2 linked regions of the Corallococcus caeni genome follow. The protein of the gene in region 2 interacts with the protein of the main gene of each other region in a pairwise test. Links are inferred from orthologs where the notes say so. Each region holds a gene or a part of one and is shown on either strand. Other genes may lie near its edges.

Region 1 (3,066 bases), on a different replicon or contig from region 2:
GCGGAGCGCGCCCATGAGGGCGGCGGCGGTGAGGCCCTGGGACAGGAGGGCGGCGGAGGCCGGCATGCTCTGGTGCGCGGCGCGGGCCTGGCGGGACAGGGCCCCGGTGGTGGCGAGGACGAGGCGCAGGTCCGACGCCTTCAACAATCCACTGACGAGCTCATCGGGCATAGGGCTGGTTAGCGTGCCCCACCCGTTCGCGCCCGCCAACGGAAGAGGGACGGGGACGGGACGCCCGCCTGGCGGCCAGCAGTCAGGGCGGGGGGCTGGCATCGCCCGGGCTTATGAGTCGGTGTCTTGCGGCTGGCACGGACGGATACGGAAGAAATCCAGCCAGCGTGACGGAACGGCTATAAACCGCCTGTTGGCCGTAGCACCCAGGCCCTGACTTGGGCTCGCGGGGGTCCTCACCCCACCCGTCCGCGCGCCCCGCTGGAGACTCGATGAGCACCCAAGCCACCGCCGAAGCCATCACCGACCGGACGCCCCTCTTGAAGTCGCGGCTGGGTTCGTTCCTCGCCGTGGTGCCCCTGAGCATCTGGGTCATCAACCATCTGTGGGACAACCTGTCCGCCTTCTACGGCGCGACGGCGTGGGAAAAGTCGGTGACGGAGTACGCGAACCCGTTCGCCCAGGCGTTCACGTTCATCATCGTCATGCTGCCGCTGCTCATCCACACGGCGTGGGGGCTGGTGCGCATCTTCAGCATGAAGCCCAACAACCTCGCCTACAACAACTACGGCAACCTCAAGTACATCGTGCAGCGCGTGGCCGGCCTGGGCGTGCTCGCGTTCCTGGGCGCGCACATCTGGCTGGCGTTCCTGCACCCGCGCCTGGTGGAGGGCCACGCGGAGCCCTTCATGGATATCGCGCGGGAGATGCACTACCACGGCCCCACGCTGATGGTTTACCTGCTGGGCACGCTGGGCACCGCGTACCACCTGGCCAACGGCCTGCAGACCTTCGGCATGGGCTGGGGCATCCTCGCGAGCGACCGCTCCATGCGCCGCTTCGAGCCCGTCTCCATCCTCATCTTCCTCCTCCTGCTGGCCATGTCCTGGGGCGCCATCTACGCCCTCTACACGGCGGGCGCGGCGTACGGCCCGGCGGGCCTGGACGTCGGCTGAAGCAGGCCGCGAGGCCGGGGCGCTTCAACCGAAGCGCCCCCTGAAAACACGACCGGCCGCCCCTGACATCCAGGAGCGGCCGGTTCGCTTTTCAAGGGCAGAGGCCCCAGGCGTCAGAACGGGATGTCTTCGTCCGCCGCGCCGCCGTGGCCGCCACCGCCCATGCCGCCACCGTCGTCCATGCCCATGGGAGGCGGCTGGCCGTAGTCGTCACGCCCCTGGGAGTAGCCGCCGTTGCCCTGCTGCTGCCGGCGCCCACCGCCATTGCTCGCGCCGCCGCTGTAGCCCTCACCGGCGTCACGGCCGCCGAGGAAGGTGACGGAGGTGGCGACGACCTCGGTGGTGTAGTTCTTCTTGTTCTCCTTATCCATCCACTCGCGCGTCTGCAGACGGCCTTCGACGAAGCACTGCCGCCCCTTCTTGAGGTACTCGCCGCACAGCTCCGCGAGCTTTCCCCAGACGACGATGCGGTGCCACTCGGTGCGCTCCTGCTTCTGGCCGTTCTTGTCGTTCCAGCTCTCGCTCGTCGCGATGCGGAAGTTCGCCACGGCCTGACCGCCCGGGGTGAAGCGCACCTCGGGGTCCGCCCCGAGATTGCCGATGAGAATGACCTTGTTCACGCCTCCAGCCATGTTTCCTCCCGATACCTGACCCACCGACGGGTCAGGTGCACCCTGCGAGGCCACACGCCCCGACAGGTCCTTCAGCCCATAGCATCCACCACTGACATTCCCCCGGCCACAAAACGGCCAGGGCCAGTGGGGACGCACGCCTGCCTGCTCCCCGGGCGGGAGGCGCCAGGGATTCCAGGGACTTGGGAATGATGGGGGGGAACCCCCCGCCCGGACGCGGGGCGTCCGGGCGGCGGTGCGGCGTGAAGCGGACTACCCGCCCGGGCGGAGGACGCCGGAGGCGGGGACGACGTTGGGCGTGGCGGACGCGGGCGCGACCACCTGGACGGGCTGGGCGCGCTGGGAGGTCCGGGCCTCGGCCGTCTTGGTGGTGAGGGTGGAGTCCAGCCCCTTGGCGAAGGCGACGAGCTGCGCATCCGTCCCGCCGGAGCCCAGCTTGCGCAGGGACTTCCAGAACGGGTGCGTGGTGTCACCGGCCTTCACCAGGCCCTGGGCCAGCAGCGGCACGGTCGCGTCGCGCTCGGCGGGGCTCGCGGCGCGCAGGGTGGCCACCAGCTCCTCGGGGGCCGTGCGGGCCACTTCGCCCAGGCCGTCCACCAGCTCCTCCTGCGCCTGCGCATCACGGGCGACGTCCGCCGCGCGGCACAGCTCCAGCACGCGGGCCAGGGCCTCCGTGTTCCCGCCGGACGCCAGCTCCACCATGCTGCTCACGCCGGGCACGCCCACCGACAGGGCGTGGGCCACCTGACGCAGGCGGCCGTAGACGTCATCCGTGGCGGAGTAGCTGTCCAGGAGCGTGCGCGTGCCCAGGTAGTCGTGCGGGTTGGACTGGTAGAGGCTCTCCGCCAGCACGGCGCGCACGGCGGGGTCGCGCTCGCTGCGCCACGCGGTGCGCAGGAAGCCGATGTTGCGTTGGTCCCGCTGCTTGCCCAGCTCCAGGTAGGTCTTCACGCGGTTGGCGATGTCCGGCAGGCCGGACTGGGGCTTCTGGCCTTCATTGAGGGAGGCCAGCGCGTTGCCCGGCCCCAGCGTGGAGCCGGTGGCGGCGACAGCGGCGCCCAGCGCGTCCATGCCCGCGACGACGGGACCGGCGCGGCCCGCGTAGTCGTTGACCATGATGGAGAAGGAGAACTTCTCCCCGCCCGCGGACTGCACGTAGCCGCTGAGCGCGGAGACGCCCTCCAGGGTGCCCGTCTTGGCGCGCAGCCGGCCCACGGCGTCCGTGCCGTCGAAGCGGTACTTGAGCGTGCCGTCCTTGCCGGCGATGCCCAGCGAGGACAGGTACTCCGGGGCCAGCGGGAAGCGCT
Region 2 (3,396 bases):
ACGGCTTCATCATGTACGAGTCGCGCGCCATCAGCCGCTTCCTGGACCGCACCCTGCCGGGCACGTCGCTGACGCCCGCGGACCCCAAGGCCTACGCGCTGATGGAGCAGTTCATGGGCGTGGAGCAGTCCTACTTCTCCGGCCCGGCCATGAAGATCGTCATGGAGCGCTTCCGGGGCACCAACAACGAGCAGAACATCGCCCTGGGCCGCGAGGGCGTGAAGCGTCCGCTGGAGGTCATCGACGCGGCGCTGGCGAACCGGCCGTTCCTCGCGGGCAATGACTTCACGCTCGCGGAGGTCGTCTGGGCGCCGTACATGGAGTACCTCTTCATGATGGGCGAGAAGGACCTCGTCGCCCCGCACAAGAACGTGATGGCCTGGTGGGACCGCGTGTCCAACCGCCCGTCCGTGAAGAAGGCCTTCGGCAAGTAGCCGCCCGCACGCTTCCTTCCTTCCGCGCCGTTCACAGTCACCCGGGCCTCTTCCGCACCCTGGTTTTCCAGGGACGGGAGGGGCCCTTCGTGCTTCCGGGGCCCGGGGATGTCAGACGCTCGGGGCACAGTGGATCCCGGGTGCAGGACGGGCGGGGTGGGGCACTGGCGGCAAGAGGGCGGTCATGGAGCAAGAGCACTTCGCGCTGGGTGGTTTTCCGCAGGGACCGGCAGAGACCTCCTCTCGCGGTTCCATTCCCCTGCGGACGCGGCGTACGGAAGTGGGACGGGAACTGTCGCAGCGGGAGCACACCGCTACAGTGCGCCCCGTCGTGAGCGCCACCCCTGCCCAACTTGCGTCCGTCGCCGTGGGCCGTCCCGTGCGCGGGGAGTTCACCTACCTGGTGCCGGAGGCACTCGGGGACAAGCTCGCCCCGGGGCAGCGCGTGCTGGTGCCCTTCGGCCGGGGCATGGCGCTGGGCTTCTACCTGGGGCCCGCGAACGCGCCGGTGGAGGGCGGCGTGCGGCTCAAGCCCATCCAGCGCGTGCTGGAGGACTCGCCGTCCCTGCCCAAGGACCTCATCGCGCTCCTGCGCTTCACCGCCGAGCACTACCGCTATCCGCTGGGCGAGGTCATCCGCGGCGCGCTGCCGCCGGGCCTCTCCACCGCGGTGGATGAGAAGGAAGCGAAGCCGGACATCCAGTTCTTCGTGGAGGCGCTCGTCACGGAGGTGCCCCCTCAGCTGGCCCGCGCCCCGGCGCAGGCCGCCGTGCTCCAGTACCTCCTGGCGGTGGGGGGCCGCGCGCCGCTGGACGAGGTGACGCACGCCATCCCCGGCGCTCGCGAGACGCTGAAGAAGCTGGCGACGCGCAAGTTCGTGAAGTGGGTGGAGGTGACGCTCCAGGCCGGCGTGCGCGAGGGGCTGGTGCAGAACCGCCCGGACCGGCTCACCCCGGAGCAGGCCCTGGCGGTGAAGGAGCTCCAGGGCGCCGTCGACGCGGGCGGCTTCCAGCCGTACCTCCTGCACGGCGTCACCGGCAGCGGCAAGACGGAGGTGTACCTGCGCGCGGTGGAGCACACGCTCGCGCGCGGCCTGGGCAGCCTGGTGCTGGTGCCCGAAATCGCGCTGACGCCGCAGCTGGTGGGGCGCTTCCGCAGCCGCTTCGGCGGCGACGTGGCGGTGCTGCACTCGGGGCTGAAGGACCGCGAGCGGCTGTTCCACTGGCAGGCCCTGCGCAAGGGCACGGTGAAGATCGCCGTGGGCGTGCGCTCGGCGGTGTTCGCGCCGGTGGAGCACCTGGGGCTCATCGTCGTGGACGAGGAGCACGACCCGTCCTTCAAGCAGGACGAGAAGCTGCGCTACCAGGCGCGCGACCTGGCGGTGGTGCGCGGCAAGCAGGCCGGCGCGGTGGTGGTGCTGGGCTCGGCCACGCCGTCCCTGGAGACGCTCCAGAACACGCGCTCCGGCCGCTACAAGCTCGTCGAGCTGAAGAACCGCGTGGATGACCGGCCCATGCCCACCATCAACCTGGTGGACCTGCGCGTGGAGCGTCCGCGCGAGGGGCAGGTGACGGAAGAGGCGCCCATCCTGAGCCCGCAGATGCTCCAGGCCATGGAGGAGACGGTGGCCAAGGGGCAGCAGGTCATCCTGTTCCTCAACCGCCGCGGCCACAGCACCATCCTCTTGTGCGAGGTGTGCGGCCTGTCGCTCAAGTGCCACGACTGCGACGTGTGCATGACGCACCACCGCTCCCAGAACCGGGTGGTGTGCCATTACTGCGGCGTGGCGTTCCCGGTGCCGAACGCCTGCCGCGAGTGCACGGGCCCGTTGCTCAAGCTGGGCATCGGCACGGAGCGCGTGGAGGCGGAGGTCCTGGAGAAGATGCCGCACGCCCGCGTGGCGCGGTTGGACCGTGACTCCGCGACGAGCGCGGAGAAGCTGACGGAGCTGCTGGCCTCGTTCGCGCGGCGGGAGCTGGACGTGCTGGTGGGCACGCAGATGGTGGCCAAGGGGCACGACTTCCCGGGCGTGACGCTGGTGTGCGTGGTGATGGCGGACACGTCCCTGGCGATTCCCGATTTCCGAGCCGCCGAGCGGACCTTCCACCTGTTGACCCAGGTGGCGGGGCGCGCGGGGCGCGGCAAGGACCCGGGCCGGGTGCTGGTGCAGACCTACAACCCGGACGCGGAGCCGGTGAAGCGGGTGCTGGCGCACGACTTCGACGGGTTCTCCAAGCAGGAGCTGGAGTGGCGCAAGGCGCTGGCCTATCCGCCCTTCGCGCGCATGGCGGCCGTCCGGCTGGAGGGCGAGCACCCCGAGCAGACGGCGGGCGTGGCGCGCTTCCTGGGAAACCTGGTCGGGCGGCACATGCCGCCGGCCTCGGCGGGGGTGCGCCTTTTGGGGCCCGCCCTGGCGCCGATTGCCCGAATCCGGGGCAAGACGCGCTGGCAGCTGCTCCTGAAGGCGCCGACGCATTCTGCGCTCGCCCCATTGCTCGCCCGCCTGGAGGCGGCGTTGCCGGATGTGCCCAACGGGGTGAAGGTCGTCATCGACGTGGATCCCGGGGCCATGCTGTAGACTCCCCGGCTCCCCCATGGGCGCCTCGGTCCTCCTCGTACACGACGACATCGCCACCATCGCCGCCGTCCGGCGACTGCTGTCCCGCGAAGGGCACGAGGTCATCCTCGCCACCTCCGCCGCGGACGCGCTCATCGCCTTCGGGCATCACCTGCCGGAGCTCATCGTGCTCGCGCCGGGCGTGGAGAGCGGCCGAGGGCGCGTGGTGCTGGAGGAGCTGGTGCAGCACCCGGAGGGCCACAAGGCCCGGGTGCTGTTGCTGAGCGAGGCCATCGAGGGCTTCAGCGCGCCGGTGGCGCCGCTGCCCCTGGACGGCCCCAGCTTCGTGACGCTGGTGGACACGTTGATCCGCGCACCGGCGGAGGCGGACGGCTGGCGCGTGGT

The links.
Region 1: the proteins of priA (region 2) and AABA78_RS21610 interact in binary tests that used the Escherichia coli proteins (3 or more experiments, as listed by UniProt). The link is inferred for Corallococcus caeni from one-to-one orthologs.

The regions. Positions count from the first base shown.
Region 1 is NZ_BTTW01000005.1:54,293-57,358, forward strand. Bases 1-2,758 are described here. They hold AABA78_RS21610 (single-stranded DNA-binding protein), read right to left. Parts: upstream 1,760-2,758; coding sequence 1,241-1,759; downstream 1-1,240. Other genes in these bases: AABA78_RS21600 (Hsp33 family molecular chaperone HslO), read right to left, coding at 1-171; AABA78_RS21605 (succinate dehydrogenase/fumarate reductase transmembrane subunit), read left to right, coding at 444-1,127; dacB (D-alanyl-D-alanine carboxypeptidase/D-alanyl-D-alanine endopeptidase), read right to left, coding at 2,012-2,758. Also shown: more of dacB, read right to left, coding at 2,759-3,066. UniProt on the Escherichia coli protein: Plays an important role in DNA replication, recombination and repair. Binds to ssDNA and to an array of partner proteins to recruit them to their sites of action during DNA metabolism. Acts as a sliding platform that migrates on DNA via reptation.
Region 2 is NZ_BTTW01000006.1:60,612-64,007, forward strand. The notes cover bases 228-3,315. They hold priA (replication restart helicase PriA), read left to right. Parts: upstream 228-618; coding sequence 619-3,012; downstream 3,013-3,315. Other genes in these bases: AABA78_RS24545 (glutathione S-transferase family protein), read left to right, coding at 228-434; AABA78_RS24555 (response regulator receiver protein), read left to right, coding at 3,029-3,315. In the rest of the region: more of AABA78_RS24545, read left to right, coding at 1-227; more of AABA78_RS24555, read left to right, coding at 3,316-3,396.